One region of the Metabacillus sp. Hm71 genome, then DNA from elsewhere that is predicted to be linked to it. Evidence: a T-box and tRNA genes for the amino acid it is inferred to sense, from the RefSeq annotation. Region 1 holds a T-box; the other regions hold tRNA genes.
The links. A T-box is a leader RNA that pairs with one kind of tRNA and senses whether it is charged. The one in region 1 lies ahead of leuS (leucine--tRNA ligase), so its partner is inferred to be a tRNA-Leu.
Positions count from the first base shown of each region.

Region 2: it encodes a tRNA-Leu, which carries the amino acid that the T-box ahead of leuS (leucine--tRNA ligase) is inferred to sense. The anticodon was not compared.
Region 3: it encodes a tRNA-Leu, which carries the amino acid that the T-box ahead of leuS (leucine--tRNA ligase) is inferred to sense. The anticodon was not compared.

Region 1 is NZ_CM200278.1:4,352,448-4,359,032, forward strand. Features, by position in the region: gene ACSVDH_RS21535 (rhodanese-like domain-containing protein) at 60-380, opposite strand; gene leuS (leucine--tRNA ligase) at 549-2,963, opposite strand; T-box leader at 3,102-3,329, opposite strand; gene ACSVDH_RS21545 (3-hydroxybutyrate dehydrogenase) at 3,429-4,205, opposite strand; gene ACSVDH_RS21550 (GntP family permease) at 4,224-5,543, opposite strand; gene ACSVDH_RS21555 (sigma-54 interaction domain-containing protein) at 5,961-6,585, opposite strand, start outside.
Region 2 is NZ_CM200278.1:266,840-273,424, reverse strand. Features, by position in the region: rRNA gene ACSVDH_RS01480 (23S ribosomal RNA) at 1-928, opposite strand, end outside; rRNA gene ACSVDH_RS01475 (16S ribosomal RNA) at 1,163-2,713, opposite strand; tRNA gene ACSVDH_RS01470 (tRNA-Gly) at 2,818-2,891, opposite strand; tRNA gene ACSVDH_RS01465 (tRNA-Pro) at 2,905-2,981, opposite strand; tRNA gene ACSVDH_RS01460 (tRNA-Arg) at 2,987-3,063, opposite strand; tRNA gene ACSVDH_RS01455 (tRNA-Leu) at 3,161-3,246, opposite strand; tRNA gene ACSVDH_RS01450 (tRNA-Leu) at 3,259-3,344, opposite strand; tRNA gene ACSVDH_RS01445 (tRNA-Lys) at 3,358-3,433, opposite strand; tRNA gene ACSVDH_RS01440 (tRNA-Gln) at 3,589-3,663, opposite strand; tRNA gene ACSVDH_RS01435 (tRNA-Asp) at 3,776-3,852, opposite strand; tRNA gene ACSVDH_RS01430 (tRNA-Glu) at 3,939-4,010, opposite strand; tRNA gene ACSVDH_RS01425 (tRNA-Ser) at 4,021-4,111, opposite strand; tRNA gene ACSVDH_RS01420 (tRNA-Asn) at 4,115-4,189, opposite strand; gene ACSVDH_RS01415 (SprT family protein) at 4,341-4,799, opposite strand; gene cmpA (cortex morphogenetic protein CmpA) at 4,896-5,009, shown strand; gene ACSVDH_RS01405 (Tex family protein) at 5,026-6,585, opposite strand, start outside.
Region 3 is NZ_CM200278.1:400,042-406,626, reverse strand. Features, by position in the region: gene ACSVDH_RS02175 (AI-2E family transporter) at 1-1,062, opposite strand, end outside; tRNA gene ACSVDH_RS02170 (tRNA-Arg) at 1,442-1,518, opposite strand; tRNA gene ACSVDH_RS02165 (tRNA-Asn) at 1,686-1,760, opposite strand; tRNA gene ACSVDH_RS02160 (tRNA-Ile) at 1,782-1,855, opposite strand; tRNA gene ACSVDH_RS02155 (tRNA-Gly) at 1,861-1,934, opposite strand; tRNA gene ACSVDH_RS02150 (tRNA-Cys) at 1,949-2,022, opposite strand; tRNA gene ACSVDH_RS02145 (tRNA-Gln) at 2,031-2,105, opposite strand; tRNA gene ACSVDH_RS02140 (tRNA-His) at 2,351-2,426, opposite strand; tRNA gene ACSVDH_RS02135 (tRNA-Trp) at 2,438-2,511, opposite strand; tRNA gene ACSVDH_RS02130 (tRNA-Tyr) at 2,518-2,601, opposite strand; tRNA gene ACSVDH_RS02125 (tRNA-Phe) at 2,633-2,708, opposite strand; tRNA gene ACSVDH_RS02120 (tRNA-Asp) at 3,071-3,147, opposite strand; tRNA gene ACSVDH_RS02115 (tRNA-Met) at 3,152-3,228, opposite strand; tRNA gene ACSVDH_RS02110 (tRNA-Ser) at 3,392-3,484, opposite strand; tRNA gene ACSVDH_RS02105 (tRNA-Ile) at 3,494-3,567, opposite strand; tRNA gene ACSVDH_RS02100 (tRNA-Met) at 3,627-3,700, opposite strand; tRNA gene ACSVDH_RS02095 (tRNA-Ala) at 3,717-3,789, opposite strand; tRNA gene ACSVDH_RS02090 (tRNA-Pro) at 3,807-3,883, opposite strand; tRNA gene ACSVDH_RS02085 (tRNA-Arg) at 3,990-4,066, opposite strand; tRNA gene ACSVDH_RS02080 (tRNA-Leu) at 4,089-4,177, opposite strand; tRNA gene ACSVDH_RS02075 (tRNA-Gly) at 4,188-4,259, opposite strand; tRNA gene ACSVDH_RS02070 (tRNA-Leu) at 4,270-4,355, opposite strand; tRNA gene ACSVDH_RS02065 (tRNA-Lys) at 4,369-4,444, opposite strand; tRNA gene ACSVDH_RS02060 (tRNA-Val) at 4,655-4,730, opposite strand; tRNA gene ACSVDH_RS02055 (tRNA-Glu) at 4,740-4,814, opposite strand; rRNA gene rrf (5S ribosomal RNA) at 4,868-4,983, opposite strand; rRNA gene ACSVDH_RS02045 (23S ribosomal RNA) at 5,263-6,585, opposite strand, start outside.

The DNA.
Region 1 (6,585 bases):
AAGTTCTATATATTGAGTTCCTCGGGTGAATCCGACCCTTATATGTATGATAGATAAGATTAGAGCGAGCTTTTCGGCTTTGTTTCTCCTTTATAATCAAGCATGCCGCCAGCCATATTTACTACATTATAGCCCTTCTCTTGTAAATAGGCACAAACATTTCCGCTGCGCGCACCAGAGCGGCAAATAAAGATTGTTTCCTTTTCTTTATCAATGGCATCAAGTTGCTCTGGGATATCATTCATGCGAATGTGACGTGCTTGAGGGATCATTCCTTGTTCAACCTCTTCATCCTCACGCACATCAATCAATTCAAGTTTTTCACCTTTTTCAAGTTTATGCTGTATTTCTTCAGGAGAAATTTCCTTAATTTCGTACATGTCGAACATCCTTTCAGTTTTAATACCTGCATTATATCAATTATAGATATCAGGTTCCAGTTTCGGGAGCATATCGTGTCTGAGTATAGTTCTTGGGTGGCACCTCCAAGATATCCCCAAAAAAACCGACCCGCAAGTAAAAAGATACTTGCTAAGTCGGTCTAAAAATTAATTGGCAACAATATTAACCAGTTTACCTGGAACAGCAATTACCTTGCGAATTGTTTTTCCATTCACTTGCTCATTCACACGATCATCGGCAAGGGCAATTTGCTCAAGTTGATCCTTTGTTACATCTTTTGCAACAAGCAGCTTAGCACGAACCTTTCCATTCACTTGAACGACAATTTCAATTTCATTTTCAACAAGCTTTGCTTCATCGAAGACAGGCCATGCTTCATACGAAATAGTTGTATCATGCCCAAGCTTGTTCCAAAGCTCTTCAGCTAAATGAGGTGCGATTGGAGAAAGTAATTTTACAAAGCCCTCTACATACTCTTTTGGGAGGACGGTTGCTTTATATGCTTCATTAATGAAAACCATTAATTGGGAAATTGCTGTGTTAAAGCGTAATCCTTCAAAGTCTTCCGTTACCTTTTTCACTGTTTGATGGTATATACGCTCAAGTGATTCACTTGATTCATCCACAACCTTTGGACTTAATTCACCGTTGTCTTCTATAAATAAACGCCAGATTCGATCCAGGAAACGTCTTGCTCCATCAAGACCGGTTGTAGACCATGCAATAGATGCTTCTAAAGGTCCCATGAACATTTCATATAAACGAAGTGTATCAGCACCATGTGTTTCCACAATTTCATCAGGGTTTACAACATTTCCTTTCGATTTACTCATTTTTTCGTTATTTTCCCCAAGAATCATCCCTTGGTTAAATAGCTTTTGGAATGGCTCCTTTGTTGGAACAACCCCGATATCATATAAAAACTTATGCCAGAAACGAGCATAAAGCAAGTGAAGAACTGCGTGCTCTGCTCCGCCAATATAGATGTCAACTGGAAGCCATTGCTTTAATTTTTCATCAGCTGCAAGTGCTTCACTGTTGTTTGGATCGATATAGCGCAGATAATACCAGCAGCTTCCCGCCCATTGCGGCATAGTGTTTGTTTCACGACGGCCTCTCTTACCTGTTTCTGGATCGACAACATTGACGAAATCTTCAATGTTAGCGAGCGGTGATTCTCCTGTACCAGATGGCTTAATTTCAGTCGTTTTTGGCAGTACAAGCGGAAGCTCTTCTTCAGGAACTGCAGACATTGTTCCATCTTCCCAATGGATGATCGGAATCGGCTCACCCCAGTAGCGTTGCCGGCTGAATAACCAGTCACGCAGACGATAAGTAACCTTCTTTTCTCCTTTTTTATTCGTTTCAAGCCAAGCAATCATATTTTCAATTGCTTCTTGCTTACCAAGACCATTTAAGAAATCTGAGTTAACATGCTCACCGTCGCCGGTATACGCTTCTTTTGTTATATCTCCGCCACTAACAACTTCTTTTATGGGCAAGTCGAACTTTTGAGCAAATTCATAGTCACGCTCATCATGAGCAGGAACAGCCATGATTGCACCAGTTCCATATGTTGCAAGCACATAGTCTGCTATCCATATTGGCATTTTTTCGCCATTTACCGGGTTAATAGCAAATGCCCCTGTAAATACACCTGTTTTTTCTTTTGAAAGTTCTGTTCGTTCTAAATCACTTTTATGTTTTATTTCATTAATATAAGCTTCAACCTCAGCCTTTTGCTCAACAGTGGTGATTTTTTCTACTAATGAATGCTCTGGTGCTAAAACGGCATAGGTTGCACCAAATAATGTATCAGGGCGTGTTGTAAATACTGTGAAGGTTTCATCAAAACCATCGATAGTAAAGATAACATGTGCACCTTCAGAGCGTCCGATCCAGTTACGCTGCATGTCTTTAATGCTTTCCGGCCAATCCACTTCTTCAAGGTCTTCAAGCAAGCGATCAGCATATGCTGTAATTTTTAACATCCATTGTTTCATTGGACGGCGTTCTACAGGATGTCCGCCACGCTCACTTTTTCCATCAATAACCTCTTCATTTGCTAAAACCGTTCCTAATGCAGGACACCAGTTAACTGGTACTTCATCTACATAAGCTAAACCTTTTTTATAAAGCTGTAAAAAGATCCATTGAGTCCATTTGTAGTACTCTGGATCAGTTGTGTTTACTTCGCGATCCCAATCATAGGAGAAGCCTAATGCTTGGATTTGTCTTCGGAAGTTATCAATGTTTTGCTTAGTAAATTCCGCAGGATCATTTCCGGTATCAAGTGCATATTGTTCAGCTGGCAGCCCAAATGCATCCCATCCCATCGGGTGCAGTACATTATAGCCCTGCATGCGTTTCATTCGGGATAGAATATCTGTTGCTGTATATCCTTCTGGATGCCCTACATGGAGACCGGCTCCTGATGGATATGGGAACATGTCAAGCGCATAGAACTTAGGTTTCTCTGCATCCTCTGTCGTTTTGAATGTTTTATTTTGTAACCAGTAGTCTTGCCATTTCTTTTCAATCTCTTGATGATTGAAGCTCATTTGTTTTCCTCCTTAAAAGCTAGATCTAAGATATATATTGTTAACCGCTTGAACGGATCAAAGTAAGTTCACTTTGCATGTATGCCATTTGAAAATGGGGATATAAAAAATAAAATAACGAAAAAACCCCCCATCCCAAACAGGGACGAGAGGTTTTAATTCCCGCGGTACCACCCAACTTTGGCATAGCGACATGCCCACTTTGACATCCGTAACGTGGATAAACGACAAACATTACTTTACCAAACGAGGCGTTCACATTTGTACTCAAAGGCGAGTTCATCAGCAAAAATCGATTGACTCACACCAGCCGTCAACTCTCTGGACTCATTCATGCAGACTACTACTCCTTATCTCCGTTCATGTTGTATATAGATTTAAGATTATTTTATATAAATTTGACTCGAGATGCAAGCAAACACTTTATTTTAATTTTGGGACTGGCCCGATACCTTTCCTTACTCCCTATTGAACGGTATATCCTCCATCAATGACAACTGCCTGGCCTGTTACGCCTTTGGCATTTTCACTTGCCAGAAAGATGGCATAGTCTGCGATTTCTTTTACAGTTAATAAGCGTTTTTGCGGAATGAGGGGATAGAGAACTTCTTCTAATACATGTTCGAGCGGCACCTTCCTTGTTTTTGCTAAGTCCTCTAGTTGGTTTCGAACAAGAGGTGTGTCAACATAACCGGGACATAAAGCATTTACTGTGATACCGTGTTTTGCTCCTTCTAATGCCGCAACCTTTGTTAAGCCAATCACCCCATGCTTTGCACTATTGTAAGCGGCTTTTCCGGCAAAGCCAATTAATCCATTGATGGAAGCGATATTAAGGATCCTTCCAAATTGCTGCTTTTTCATAATGGGAAAGACATGCTTTGTTGCGATAAATGGGGCAATGAGCATGACTTTTATAAGCAATTCAAACTTTTCAGTTGGAAACTCTTCTATATGTGCAACATGCTGCAGCCCTGCATTATTAACTAATGTATCGATTCGTCCAAAAGCCGCCTCAGTTTGTTTCACAACCTCAATGATCTCTTGTTCTTTCGTAACATCACATTTCAATCCGATTGCTTCCATCCCCAACTCTTTCAGGATTTGAGCACTTTCAGCTACTTGATTTTCATGTAAGTCTGTTAACACTACCTTTGCCCCTTCCACGGCAAAAGCCTTCGCAAGCTCAAAGCCAATTCCTTGAGCAGCACCAGTTAGTAGTACAACCTGTCCTTGAACCACAACGATCAACCTCCGTTCTTAAATCCCTAGTCCGAATGAGAAAAGAATAATTGCCAATACCACTCCTAAGGCTGGAACAATGACTGTTAATGCCCCAACTGGATAATAGGCATCCTGATGAGATTCTCCACAAATACCGCGAATGGTTGTCACAACATACCCATTATGTGGCAATGAATCCAGCGCACCTGAAGAAATGGCGACAACGCGATGCAAGGCCTCAGGATTTACTCCCATATCCATATAATGCGGAGCAAGCAGCGGCAGTGCAATCGCCTGGCCTCCTGACGCCGAACCTGTCATACCTGCAATAACACTAACTGCAATTGCTCCACCAATAAGTGGGCTGCCTGGAATACTTGTCATCGCATTAACGGCAACTTCGAATGCCGGTACAGCTTTAGCCACTCCGCCAAATCCAACTACTGCCGCAGTATTTCCAAGTGCAATCAATGCACCAAGTGTTCCTTCTGAAACAGCATTCCAAAATGATGTGAAATATTTTCGATTTAATAAATACGCCGCAATAACTCCACCTAATAAGGCAATAATTAAGGCAGATTGCTGTAAAGAATCGTGGAAGACAAAGGAAATAATTAGAACAACAAGAAGCGGAATCATCCCTGTTACTGGATGAGGAAGTGCCTTATCTTCATTAACAGGATCATTGGCACGAGCAATAAATTTTTCTCCATTTGCTACGGCCTTCCTAATCATTCTTCTAAGCCACCAATAGCCGAAAATCATCATAAATACCGCAACAATTAAACTAACTTCCCAGCCTGCATAAGGAGATGTTTCTAAATATTCAATCGGAATCCAGTTTTGAATTTCCGGAGAGCCGGCAGATGTCATTGTAAAAGTAACAGATCCAAATGCTAGGGCTGCAGGAATAAAACGCCGCGGCAAATCGGCCTGTCTAAATAAGCTAACCGCCATAGGATAAACTGAGAAAGCGACAACAAACAAGCTAACTCCACCGTATGTTAGTACCGCACATGCAATGACAATCGCCAACACAGCCCGTTTCATCCCGATTTTTTCAACAATCCATTTTGAAACACTATCTGCTGAACCGCTATCCTCCATCACCTTCCCAAAAATCGCGCCGAGTAAAAACATTAAGTACCATGATGCAATAAAACCGGAAAAGCCAGTCATATAATTACCGACTAAATTCGCTTCCCCTTCACCAACCAACTGCGGGAAAAGCGGCAAACCGCTGAACACAGCAACAAATAGAGCACATAGCGGGCCAGCTACTAATAAATTCATGCCTTTCATCGTTAAATAGATTAAAAGTGCTAAACCTCCAATTAACCCGATCATACTTAACATATGTTTTTCCCCCTTTGTTCCAACTTTATGGTACAGGTAGAAGTTTCACATTCTTTAAAACCATTAAGCTGGCTTTTTGCAGATTGTAAGACTCACTTTTTTTGTTAGGTCAATACAGCAGGGTGCTACAGTAAATTCGTTTATAAGTAATCGCTTTCAAAAAAATACGTTTAAGATATTGTTGAAATTTATAATCGAATTCCCCCTCTCTTTTTCACTGTTATATTTTGCAAGTTCTATGCCAACATAAAAGAGATCTAAAAAACGGAGAATAGATTTATATGTTCATACCTGCCATTCCGAATTTACGGAAATTTATTATTGTGTTAGAACTTGTCCATACATATGAGTATTGCAGCACCAACAAAAAAAGAACAGTCCAACTTTCTGGACTGCTTTCCGATTTTCTGGACTCCGTTATTCAAGCCCATATTTTTGAACTTTTTCATACATACTTGATTTACTTATACCTAATGCTTTAGCTGCTTTTCTTTTATCTCCGTCATATTTTTTAATGGTTGAGAGGAGAATATTTTTTTCCGTTTCATTTAGCATTTCCTTAAGTGAAGTCGTTTTTGAATGAATGACCGCTGGCTTTTTTATGTAGTCAGGTATTGCTTCCAACGTTATGACATCTGTTTTTGCAAGATGGATTGCCGCTTCTATGACATTTTCTAATTCACGAATATTCCCTTGCCAGTGATAGTGCTGAAATGTATTCATCACCTCTTCGTGGATCATGGAAATCCGCTTTCCCGTACGTAATGAAACCTTTTTTATAAAATAGCTGACTAATATTTCTAAATCCTCCATTCGCTCACGCAGGGGAGGAATAAACAAAGGAATCACACTGATCCGATAATAAAGGTCACTGCGGAAGGTATGATTTTGCATGAGCAGCTCAAGCGGACGATTTGTAGCCGTAATGACACGGACATCCAATGGTATTGATTTTGTTGACCCTATTGGCTCCACTTCTTTTTCTTGAAGGACCCTAAGCAGCTTTACTTGCATATGTAAACTCATATCGCCAATTTCATCG
Region 2 (6,585 bases), 2.1 Mb from region 1:
CCCTAGTCCAATCAGTGCTCTACCTCCAAGACTCTTAATTCAAGGCTAGCCCTAAAGCTATTTCGGAGAGAACCAGCTATCTCCAAGTTCGATTGGAATTTCTCCGCTACCCACACCTCATCCCCGCACTTTTCAACGTGCGTGGGTTCGGGCCTCCATTCAGTGTTACCTGAACTTCACCCTGGACATGGGTAGATCACCTGGTTTCGGGTCTACGACCACGTACTCATTCGCCCTATTTAAGACTCGCTTTCGCTGCGGCTCCGTCTCTTCAACTTAACCTTGCACGGGATCGTAACTCGCCGGTTCATTCTACAAAAGGCACGCCATTACCCATTAACGGGCTTTGACTACTTGTAGGCACACGGTTTCAGGATCTCTTTCACTCCCCTTCCGGGGTGCTTTTCACCTTTCCCTCACGGTACTGGTTCACTATCGGTCACTAGGGAGTATTTAGCCTTGGGAGATGGTCCTCCCTGCTTCCGACGGGATTTCACGTGTCCCGCCGTACTCAGGATCCACTCTGGAGGGAACGAAGTTTCAACTACAGGGTTGTTACCTTCTATGACGGGCCTTTCCAGACCGCTTCATTTACCCCGTTCCTTTGTAACTCCTAATAGAGTGTCCTACAACCCCAAGAGGCAAGCCTCTTGGTTTGGGCTTCTTCCGTTTCGCTCGCCGCTACTCAGGAAATCGCGTTTGCTTTCTCTTCCTCCGGGTACTTAGATGTTTCAGTTCCCCGGGTCTGCCTTCATTACCCTATGGATTCAGGTAAAGATACTGTTCCATTACGAACAGCGGGTTTCCCCATTCGGAAATCTCCGGATCAAAGCTTACTTACAGCTCCCCGAAGCATATCGGTGTTAGTACCGTCCTTCATCGGCTCCTAGTGCCAAGGCATCCACCGTGCGCCCTTAACAACTTAACCTTTGACATCGAAGATGTCATTTACTAATTATTAAGAGAATCACTAAAAATAAGCGTTTAAACTCAGTGAATTACTTGAATTGTTATCGTTATCTAGTTTTCAAGGAACATAAAGCACAGGATGCACAAATGCTATAAGCATTTAAACTCCTATGTCTTTTTCTTACATATAATGAAAGATCGTAAATGATCTCTCAAAACTAAACAAAAACCAAGCGAGCCTCATTTTCCTTAGAAAGGAGGTGATCCAGCCGCACCTTCCGATACGGCTACCTTGTTACGACTTCACCCCAATCATCTGTCCCACCTTAGGCGGCTGGCTCCTTGCGGTTACCCCACCGACTTCGGGTGTTACAAACTCTCGTGGTGTGACGGGCGGTGTGTACAAGGCCCGGGAACGTATTCACCGCGGCATGCTGATCCGCGATTACTAGCGATTCCGGCTTCATGCAGGCGAGTTGCAGCCTGCAATCCGAACTGAGAATGGTTTTATGGGATTGGCTTGACCTCGCGGTCTTGCAGCCCTTTGTACCATCCATTGTAGCACGTGTGTAGCCCAGGTCATAAGGGGCATGATGATTTGACGTCATCCCCACCTTCCTCCGGTTTGTCACCGGCAGTCACCTTAGAGTGCCCAACTGAATGCTGGCAACTAAGATCAAGGGTTGCGCTCGTTGCGGGACTTAACCCAACATCTCACGACACGAGCTGACGACAACCATGCACCACCTGTCACTTCGTCCCCCGAAGGGGAACCTTCTATCTCTAGAAGTAGCGAAGGATGTCAAGACCTGGTAAGGTTCTTCGCGTTGCTTCGAATTAAACCACATGCTCCACCGCTTGTGCGGGCCCCCGTCAATTCCTTTGAGTTTCAGTCTTGCGACCGTACTCCCCAGGCGGAGTGCTTAATGCGTTTGCTGCAGCACTAAAGGGCGGAAACCCTCTAACACTTAGCACTCATCGTTTACGGCGTGGACTACCAGGGTATCTAATCCTGTTCGCTCCCCACGCTTTCGCGCCTCAGCGTCAGTTACAGACCAGAGAGTCGCCTTCGCCACTGGTGTTCCTCCACATCTCTACGCATTTCACCGCTACACGTGGAATTCCACTCTCCTCTTCTGCACTCAAGTTCCCCAGTTTCCAATGACCCTCCACGGTTGAGCCGTGGGCTTTCACATCAGACTTAAGAAACCGCCTGCGCGCGCTTTACGCCCAATAATTCCGGACAACGCTTGCCACCTACGTATTACCGCGGCTGCTGGCACGTAGTTAGCCGTGGCTTTCTGGTTAGGTACCGTCAAGGTACCGCCCTATTTGAACGGTACTTGTTCTTCCCTAACAACAGAGCTTTACGACCCGAAGGCCTTCTTCGCTCACGCGGCGTTGCTCCGTCAGACTTTCGTCCATTGCGGAAGATTCCCTACTGCTGCCTCCCGTAGGAGTCTGGGCCGTGTCTCAGTCCCAGTGTGGCCGATCACCCTCTCAGGTCGGCTACGCATCGTTGCCTTGGTGAGCCGTTACCTCACCAACTAGCTAATGCGCCGCGGGTCCATCTGTAAGTGGTAGCAAAAGCCACCTTTCAACTTCGAACCATGCGGTTCGAAATGTTATCCGGTATTAGCTCCGGTTTCCCGGAGTTATCCCAATCTTACAGGCAGGTTACCCACGTGTTACTCACCCGTCCGCCGCTAATCATCGGGAGCAAGCTCCCTCAGATTCGCTCGACTTGCATGTATTAGGCACGCCGCCAGCGTTCGTCCTGAGCCAGGATCAAACTCTCCAATAAAGAGTTGATATAGCTCATAAAAAATGTACTATTTTAGTACGTTGTTTGTTAATCGAAATTAACGTTGGCACGCTTGGTTTTGTTTAGTTTTCAAAGATCATTTTTGGAGCGGGTGAAGGGAATCGAACCCTCATCATCAGCTTGGAAGGCTGAGGTTTTACCACTAAACTACACCCGCAAAGTGACTCCACTGGTCGGGAAGACAGGATTCGAACCTGCGACCCCTTGGTCCCAAACCAAGTGCTCTACCAAGCTGAGCTACTTCCCGTAATATGGCGCGCCCGAGAGGAGTCGAACCCCTAACCTTTTGATCCGTAGTCAAACGCTCTATCCAATTGAGCTACGGGCGCATATTTGTTCAAGAATCTTTCAGAAGCGACTTAAACATTATATCAAATATCAATATTTAAGTCAATAACTTTTTCAAAAAGTTTACTTAGTATTAATTGGTGCGGCCGAGAGGACTTGAACCTCCACGGGGTCGCCCCCACTAGGCCCTCAACCTAGCGCGTCTGCCATTCCGCCACGACCGCGAATGAATACAATGGTGCGGGTGAAGGGACTTGAACCCCCACGTCACAAGGACACTAGATCCTAAGTCTAGCGCGTCTGCCAATTCCGCCACACCCGCATGGTGTGTTAAATGGTGAGCCATGAAGGACTCGAACCTTCGACCCTCTGATTAAAAGTCAGATGCTCTACCAACTGAGCTAATGGCTCTTAGTTTCAAAACACTCTTAGTATTGACGCCCAAATTTCAGAAAGCTTATTCAAGAAGCGGCTCAATTTGTGCGCTGATGTTAATGCTTCGCAGCTTATTCATACGTTCTCTACCAACTGTGCTAATGGCTCATTTTATAATGAGTATTAAAAAATGGCTGGGCTAGCTGGATTCGAACCAACGCATGACGGAGTCAAAGTCCGTTGCCTTACCGCTTGGCTATAGCCCAATGAAATAATGTTTTTTAAAACAATTTATTAAAATAACAACAAGAATTTAATGATAACACTTCATCAAGAATAAATCAAGTTGTATTTTTTACCATGCACTCATTTAACAAATGGCGGTCCGGACGGGACTCGAACCCGCGACCTCCTGCGTGACAGGCAGGCATTCTAACCAACTGAACTACCGGACCAATTATTATATCAGGGAAATAAATAGGAGGTGAGCTTTGCGAATTAACGCAATTAGACCCACATCCTATTCTTCCACATATGGCTATGACCCGTACGGGATTCGAACCCGTGTTACCGCCGTGAAAGGGCGGTGTCTTAACCGCTTGACCAACGGGCCATATAAAATATGGCGGAGAAGGAGGGATTTGAACCCTCGCGCCGCTTACGCGACCTACACCCTTAGCAGGGGCGCCTCTTCAGCCTCTTGAGTACTTCCCCATATGGCTCCGCAGGCAGGATTCGAACCTGCGACCGATCGGTTAACAGCCGATAGCTCTACCACTGAGCTACTGCGGAATATTTTGCAACAGACTTCTTTTATTATATTGAGTAAGGATTGTCCTGTCAATACTCCTTTTCAATATTAACTAAATGAAGTTCTTTTATGATTATTTTTTTGCGCCATCAGCGACGGCTTTTATAATTTATCATAGTACCCTTCATTCCGTCAACCCTTTTTATACAGAGAGATTTTTCCACCGCATTTCCCACATACTAGACGAGTTGTATCAACTCTTCGCTTACGATTATAGATTTGATGACAGTTCTTGCATATATATTGCAGGAGAACACTATTCCCCTTTTTTTCTTGTTTTAAAGGTGTACAATACCTCGGCGCACCTACTTCTTTTAGTAATTCTTTAAAGTCTTTATCACCATGCTTATAGCCTCTTCCTTCTAAATGCAAATGATAGTGGCAGAGCTCATGTTTAATGATGCCAATTACCTCATCAAGACCGTACTCTTGATAATACTTTGGATTAACGTCGATATTATGGCTTCTTAATAAATACCTTCCTCCAGTCGTTCTCAGCCTTTTGTTAAAGGTTGCCTTGTGGTTGAATTTTTTTCGAAAATAGGTCAAAGAAATATCCTCAACGATTTTCTGAAGCTGTGTATCATCCACGATCATTTCCCCCAATTAAATGGTACATCGTACTAGCACTCTGCATACATTATAAACACCCATACTCCATTATAATGGTTAAGGAGGTATGCGCAAATGCCATCATGGTTACAAAATCAAATGCAACGTGCTTTTTATGAAAAAAATCGCTACCAAATCAAATTACTTAATCAGTGCTGGTTTTTCTATAGAGAAAAACACTGCTCATAAAAAGCAGTGTTTCTTTTTAATTATGCACCATAGTTAGGGCTACTCTTCCTTTTTTATGATCAACATCATCCACCCAAACCGTTACAACATCTCCAACCGATACAATATCAAGCGGATGCTTCACAAAGGATTTACTTAATTTCGAAATATGAACAAGGCCATCTTGCTTAACACCAATATCAACGAATGCCCCGAAATCGACGACATTACGTACAGTCCCTTGCAATTCCATACCTTGCTGTAAGTCTTCTAATTTTAATACATCTTTTTTCAATAATGGTTTTGAAACTTCGTCGCGCGGGTCTCTTTCCGGACGAATTAATGCATCACATATATCTTTAAGTGTTAACTCACCAATTCCAAGGACCTCTGCTGTTTCTTTTAGATTTATATTCATGATCTTTTCTTTTAACTCTTCACTTCCTAAATCAGAAACAGAAGCATTTAATTGATCCAAAAGCTTTTGTACCTCTGTATATCTTTCAGGATGAATTCCGGTCCGATCTAAAGGCTGCTCACCTTCTATAATTCTTAAGAAACCGATACATTGCTCAAATGTTTTCGCTCCCAAGCGAGGAATATCCTTTAACTGCTTGCGGTTTGAAAATCTCCCAAGCTCTTCTCTCTTCTTTACAATATTGTTCGCAACAGCCTTACTTAAGCCGGCAACATATTGTAACAGTGAAGATGAAGCGGTATTAACATTGACTCCTACCTGGTTTACAACTGTTTCAACAACAAAGGTTAACGACTCATTTAGCTTTTTTTGTGAAACATCATGTTGATATTGACCAACACCAACTGATTTAGGATCAATTTTCACTAACTCAGCCAATGGGTCTTGCAGTCTTCTTGCAATTGAAACAGCACTTCTCTCCTCAACCTGCAAATCAGGGAATTCCTCTCTTGCCAAATCGGAAGCAGAATACACACTAGCACCAGCTTCATTAACAATTAAGTAAGACACTTCATCATCGATTTCTTTTAAAACATCTGCGATAAATTGTTCTGTTTCCCTTGATGCCGTTCCGTTTCCAATCGCTACGATTTCAATATTGTAGGTTTTTAAAACATCTTTTACAGTCGCAACCGCTTGCTCCTTCTTATTAACTGGCGGATGGGGATAAACGACTCCTATATGTAGCATTTTTCCAGTTTGATCGACGACAGCTAGTTTACAGCCTGTTCTATACGCAGGGTCTACTCCTAATACCATTCTTCCTTTTAAAGGCGGCTGCAAAAGCAGGTTCCGGAGGTTTTCTGAGAAAATATGAATGGCTCGATCCTCTGCTTTTTCTGATAATTCTTTTCTAATTTCCCTTTCGATGGATGGTTGGATTAATCTTTTATAGGCATCATCGATTGTCTCTACCATAATTTCCTGTACAATCGTTGCTTTACCCTTTAACTCTTGTTTTTGAATATAGTTAATAATTTCTTCATATGGCGGAATAATCGCGATACGAATGATATCTTCCTTTTCACCGCGATTTATCGCAAGCACACGGTGAGGAACAATTTTTTGAATAGGTTCTTCGTAGTCGTAGTACATTTCATACACATTTTTTTCATCTTT
Region 3 (6,585 bases), 2.2 Mb from region 1:
TCCAGGGACAGCTAAAATAATCCCGAGAATACCAAATAAATTACCTGCCGTTAAAATAACAAAGATGATTGTAATAGGATGAATATGAAGATTTCTTCCCATTATTTGCGGTGAAATAAACTTTCCCTCAACAAGCTGAACAATTGTCCAAACAATAATTAGTTTAAGCAGCATGATTGGCGAGGTCACAATCGCGATGATTAATGCTGGTGTAATCGCAATAGCCGGTCCCAAATAAGGAACAATGCTTGTAAAGGCAGCAATTAAAGCCAATAATGACGCATAATCAAGCCCTATGATTAAAAATCCTACAAATAATAGAAGCCCGATACAAAAACTAACAATAATCTGACCTCTAATGTAAAGACTAATACTTGTATTAATTTCCTTCATTACATCAAAAGTCTGACTTCGTAATGGCACTGGAAGCAAACTTAAAATGTAAGAAGGCAGTCTCTTTCCATCCTTTAATAAATAAAATAGGATAAAAGGCATAATAATTAATGCCAATAAAAAATCCTTTACGGCTCCTACAAAAACCCCAATTCCACTCCATGTATTATTGAGTAATTTTGATACCTGATTTGAAATATTGTTAGCAAAGTCTGGTACATTTATATTCAGCGTTTTTTGAGCCTCATTCACAAACTGGCTTCCAACTACCGTTTTAATTAACTCCTCTACGTCTCTTGTATATTCCGGAAAGCTTTGGACCAAACTCATAATTTGCTCTCTTAAAAAAGGTATAACAGAGACGATCAGGATGCTGATCAACCCAATAATAAGCAAATATAGCAAGAGAATGGAAAATACCCTTTTTACTTTTAATTTTTCAAGATAGTTCACCACTGGATTTAACAAATAGTAAAGCACTGTTGCCATCATGATGGGTAATAACACCGTTTTGAACAATACCTCTAATGGTGTAAAGATAAATGAAACCTCTCGAAAAATTAATATATTTATCCCAATTAATAATAGTATCATTAAGAACAATACAAATCGATTATTTAAAATAAGCTTTTTAAATGTTCCACTCTTTGATTGACTTGATTTTTCCATCAATTTTCCCCTCTCAAATACTTCAAAGCAAAAAGAGCACTATATGGTTAAAGGCTTGATTACATATAGCTTATCTATCTTAATAGTACCTTTATTTCCTAAAAATTTAAATCACTTTAACATCTTGTTCAAAAAATTTCTTTTCTAACGACCTAAGCGCATATTGTTGAAGACCAACCACATTGTTTTTATGTGAAATTCGTATTATATGACATAAAGGATCGGTTCTGTAATAGAAAAAGGGCTGATCAATAAGTCATTATGACCTATGAACAGCCCTTTCTATATGTTCAACAAGCATGCCAACATGTATTTATTAGGTAACTGATTAAAAAGAAAACCTTTCATTCAAAATGAAAGGTGACTATGTATGATATAATGGCGTCCCAGGAGAGATTCGAACTCCCGACCGACGGCTTAGAAGGCCGTTGCTCTATCCAGCTGAGCTACTGGGACTTAATTTAAAGAACATATAAAGTTTTAAATACTAAATTTGTTATCGTCCCGATTTCAGAAAGATGATTCAAGATGCAGCTCAATCGGTACGCTGATGTCATTTCATGGAAGCGAATTCGTTCGTGCTCTATCCAGCTGAGCTACTGGGACATAATTTTGAAGCTAATTGGCTCCGCAGGTAGGATTCGAACCTACGACCGATCGGTTAACAGCCGATAGCTCTACCACTGAGCTACTGCGGAATAAGAAGTACAGGTATAGGATGGGCCTAAATGGACTTGAACCATCGACCTCACGCTTATCAGGCGTGCGCTCTAACCAGCTGAGCTATAGGCCCGTATTTGGAGCGGGTGAAGGGAATCGAACCCTCATCATCAGCTTGGAAGGCTGAGGTTTTACCACTAAACTACACCCGCTTATTATAAATTATTGGAGGCACCACCCGGATTTGAACCGGGGATAAAGGTTTTGCAGACCTCTGCCTTACCACTTGGCTATGATGCCTTAAAGAATGGCTGGGCTAGCTGGATTCGAACCAGCGCATCACGGAGTCAAAGTCCGTTGCCTTACCGCTTGGCTATAGCCCATTGAGAAGCTCATGAAATACTTCCATGAATATGCTACATGATTAATCACCGCAAGAGGATATTTTGGGATATTTCTGACAGGAAATATCACGAAATACCGTCGACGACTAAGTACACCTTAAAACTGTGTAACGGGCTTGTGTCTATATATAACGGAGTTTACTAAACTCTATGTTTATACACTATTCAGCAAGAATAAAATTATATGTCTTATAAAAAGTAATACTCATAATTCAAAACGAAAATGGGGCGGCTGATGGGAATCGAACCCACGAATGTCGGAACCACAATCCGATGCGTTAACCACTTCGCCACAACCGCCATTATGAAATTGGCAGGGGTAGTAGGAATCGAACCCACATCAAAGGTTTTGGAGACCTTCGTTTTACCATTAAACTATACCCCTATTAAATGGTGGAGGGGGGCAGATTCGAACTGCCGAACCCTAAGGAGCGGATTTACAGTCCGCCGCGTTTAGCCACTTCGCTACCCCTCCGTAATGCTTTAGAAGTTATGAAGTTTAATGGTGGTGGCTCGGGACGGAATCGAACCGCCGACACATGGATTTTCAGTCCATTGCTCTACCAACTGAGCTACCGAGCCTTAATATTGTGTAGTATTTTTAGTTAAAAATAAGTTTTTAGTTTAACGAACCAAAGTTTAATCCTTTTCATTTAAAGCATTTTCTCTTTTATAATTTGTTAATCGTCCTCATCTCAGGAAGCTATTTCAAGGAGCAGCTCGATGAGTACGCTGATGCTATTTCAAGGAAGCTTATTCAGTCGTGCTCTACCGACTGAGCTACCGAGCCAAATAGTTTTCGGCTTCCGCTAATCTTCAAATCTCTTCGTCAGCTCATTCATTCACATCCTCACGTATTGTCATACGCTCCGGTGTTCATTCAATCGCTTCCTCGACCTTCTCGCTTATTGAAACCCTTTTACTCTAGATTAGGAATTTTAAAATGGCGGTCCGGACGGGACTCGAACCCGCGACCTCCTGCGTGACAGGCAGGCATTCTAACCAACTGAACTACCGGACCATTTTGGTTGCGGAGGCAGGATTTGAACCTGCGACCTTCGGGTTATGAGCCCGACGAGCTACCAGACTGCTCCACCCCGCGACGATAATATAAATTAAAGTTTATCTATGCTCTTAGATATTGCCTAATAGAGACCGTCCCGATTTCAGGATGCTGATTCAAGAAGCAGCTCAATCGGTACGCTGATGATTATTCAGTGAAGCATATTCGTTCGTGCTCCACCCTGCGACGATAATATTAAATATGGAGGAGGAAGGGGGATTCGAACCCCCGCGGGCTTTGACACCCCTGTCGGTTTTCAAGACCGATCCCTTCAGCCGGACTTGGGTATTCCTCCTTATTACAATGGACCCTGTAGGACTCGAACCTACGACCGGACGGTTATGAGCCGTCTGCTCTAACCAACTGAGCTAAGGGTCCAATCAACAAATTAAAACTGTCAATTTCAAGTACAAATTGATAGCCTTATTATATTTCTATAGCGGCGGAGGGAATCGAACCCACGACCTCACGGGTATGAACCGTACGCTCTAGCCAGCTGAGCTACACCGCCAAAAAGTAAAACTAAGTGGAGCCTAGCGGGATCGAACCGCTGACCTCCTGCGTGCAAAGCAGGCGCTCTCCCAGCTGAGCTAAGGCCCCAAAAACATTTAAGAAAATGGTCGGGAAGACAGGATTCGAACCTGCGACCCCTTGGTCCCAAACCAAGTGCTCTACCAAGCTGAGCTACTTCCCGTTCTAGATACCAGAGGTAAGATGTGAGAGGTCAAAAATTTTTAAGTACTGCTTCGAATCAAAGCCTTTAATCTAACTTCTGACTTTCGATTTCTTACTTCTAGAAATGGCGCGCCCGAGAGGAGTCGAACCCCTAACCTTTTGATCCGTAGTCAAACGCTCTATCCAATTGAGCTACGGGCGCATTTTAATCTTTATAGTATAATTGGTGCCGAGGACCGGAATCGAACCGGTACGGTAGTCACCTACCGCAGGATTTTAAGTCCTGTGCGTCTGCCAGTTCCGCCACCCCGGCATTTCTAAAGAGCGGAAGACGGGATTCGAACCCGCGACCCCCACCTTGGCAAGGTGGTGTTCTACCACTGAACTACTTCCGCATTATTTAACTGGTGCGGGTGAAGGGACTTGAACCCCCACGTCACAAGGACACTAGATCCTAAGTCTAGCGCGTCTGCCAATTCCGCCACACCCGCACGGTGTGTAATATGGTGAGCCATGAAGGACTCGAACCTTCGACCCTCTGATTAAAAGTCAGATGCTCTACCGACTGAGCTAATGGCTCGTAGTTTCAAAACACTCTTAGTTTTCGACGCCCAAATTTCAGAAAGCTTAGTCAAGAAGCGGTTCAATTTGTGCGCTGATGTTTCGCTTCGCAGTATACTCGTTCGTGCTCTACCAACTGAGCTAATGGCTCGTAGTTTGAAACACGACTGGTTTGACGCCCAATATTCGGTATGCTAACTTATGAGAGTCTAACTTGTGTTCTAAAAAATGGTGGAGGATGACGGGATCGAACCGCCGACCCCCTGCTTGTAAGGCAGGTGCTCTCCCAGCTGAGCTAATCCTCCGATTTAATATGGTGACCCGTACGGGATTCGAACCCGTGTTACCGCCGTGAAAGGGCGGTGTCTTAACCGCTTGACCAACGGGCCAATTTTCACCAATTCAAATAAAGCAAAATAATAGCCCCAAATAAGGGGCCTTTACCTGGCAACGTCCTACTCTCACAGGGGGAAACCCCCAACTACCATCGGCGCTGAAGAGCTTAACTTCCGTGTTCGGCATGGGAACGGGTGTGACCTCTTCGCCATCATTACCAGATAAATGGTTTACGGCTTCCGATGAACTTCACATTTCTGCGTCATCTCAATTGTCAACATCCTCACTCTACATTAAGGTTCTTAGGCTAAATACTCGCACGTCCTGTGCGAAACGCCTAAGTCATCACTTCCTGTGAAAGTCCGGTGTCTCCTCAATTGATTCCTTGAACTGTTCGTTCCTCGAAACCCTCTAACTTTGTATAAAGTTATTAGGAATACTATATTCCTTCAAAACTAGATAACGATGTATAATTCAATTCACTTTGTTTAACGCATTAAATAGGTTAAGTCCTCGATCGATTAGTATCAGTCAGCTCCACACGTCACCGCGCTTCCACCTCTGACCTATCAACCTGATCATCTTTCAGGGATCTTACGTTACAAAGTAACAGGGAAATCTCATCTTGAGGGGGGCTTCATGCTTAGATGCTTTCAGCACTTATCCCTTCCGCACATAGCTACCCAGCTATGCCTTTGGCAAGACAACTGGTACACCAGCGGTGCGTCCATCCCGGTCCTCTCGTACTAAGGACAGCTCCTCTCAAATTTCCTGCGCCCACGACGGATAGGGACCGAACTGTCTCACGACGTTCTGAACCCAGCTCGCGTACCGCTTTAATGGGCGAACAGCCCAACCCTTGGGACCGACTACAGCCCCAGGATGCGATGAGCCGACATCGAGGTGCCAAACCTCCCCGTCGATGTGGACTCTTGGGGGAGATAAGCCTGTTATCCCCGGGGTAGCTTTTATCCGTTGAGCGATGGCCCTTCCATGCGGAACCACCGGATCACTAAGCCCGACTTTCGTCCCTGCTCGACTTGTAGGTCTCGCAGTCAAGCTCCCTTGTGCCTTTACACTCTGCGAATGATTTCCAACCATTCTGAGGGAACCTTTGGGCGCCTCCGTTACATTTTAGGAGGCGACCGCCCCAGTCAAACTGCCCACCTGACACTGTCTCCCGGCCCGATAAGGGCCGCGGGTTAGAATTTCAATACAGCCAGGGTAGTATCCCACCGACGCCTCCACCGAAGCTGGCGCTCCGGCTTCTCAGGCTCCTACCTATCCTGTACAAGCTGTACCAAAATTCAATATCAGGCTACAGTAAAGCTCCACGGGGTCTTTCCGTCCTGTCGCGGGTAACCTGCATCTTCACAGGTACTATAATTTCACCGAGTCTCTCGTTGAGACAGTGCCCAGATCGTTACGCCTTTCGTGCGGGTCGGAACTTACCCGACAAGGAATTTCGCTACCTTAGGACCGTTATAGTTACGGCCGCCGTTTACTGGGGCTTCAGTTCAAAGCTTCGCTTGCGCTAACCTCTCCCCTTAACCTTCCAGCACCGGGCAGGCGTCAGCCCCTATACTTCGCCTTGCGGCTTCGCAGAGACCTGTGTTTTTGCTAAACAGTCGCCTGGGCCTATTCACTGCGGCTTTTCCGGGCTATTCACCCTAAAAAGCACCCCTTCTCCCGAAGTTACGGGGTCATTTTGCCGAGTTCCTTAACGAGAGTTCTCTCGCTCACCTTAGGATTCTCTCCTCGCCTACCTGTGTCGGTTTGCGGTACGGGCACCTCACACCTCGCTAGAGGCTTTTCTTGGCAGTG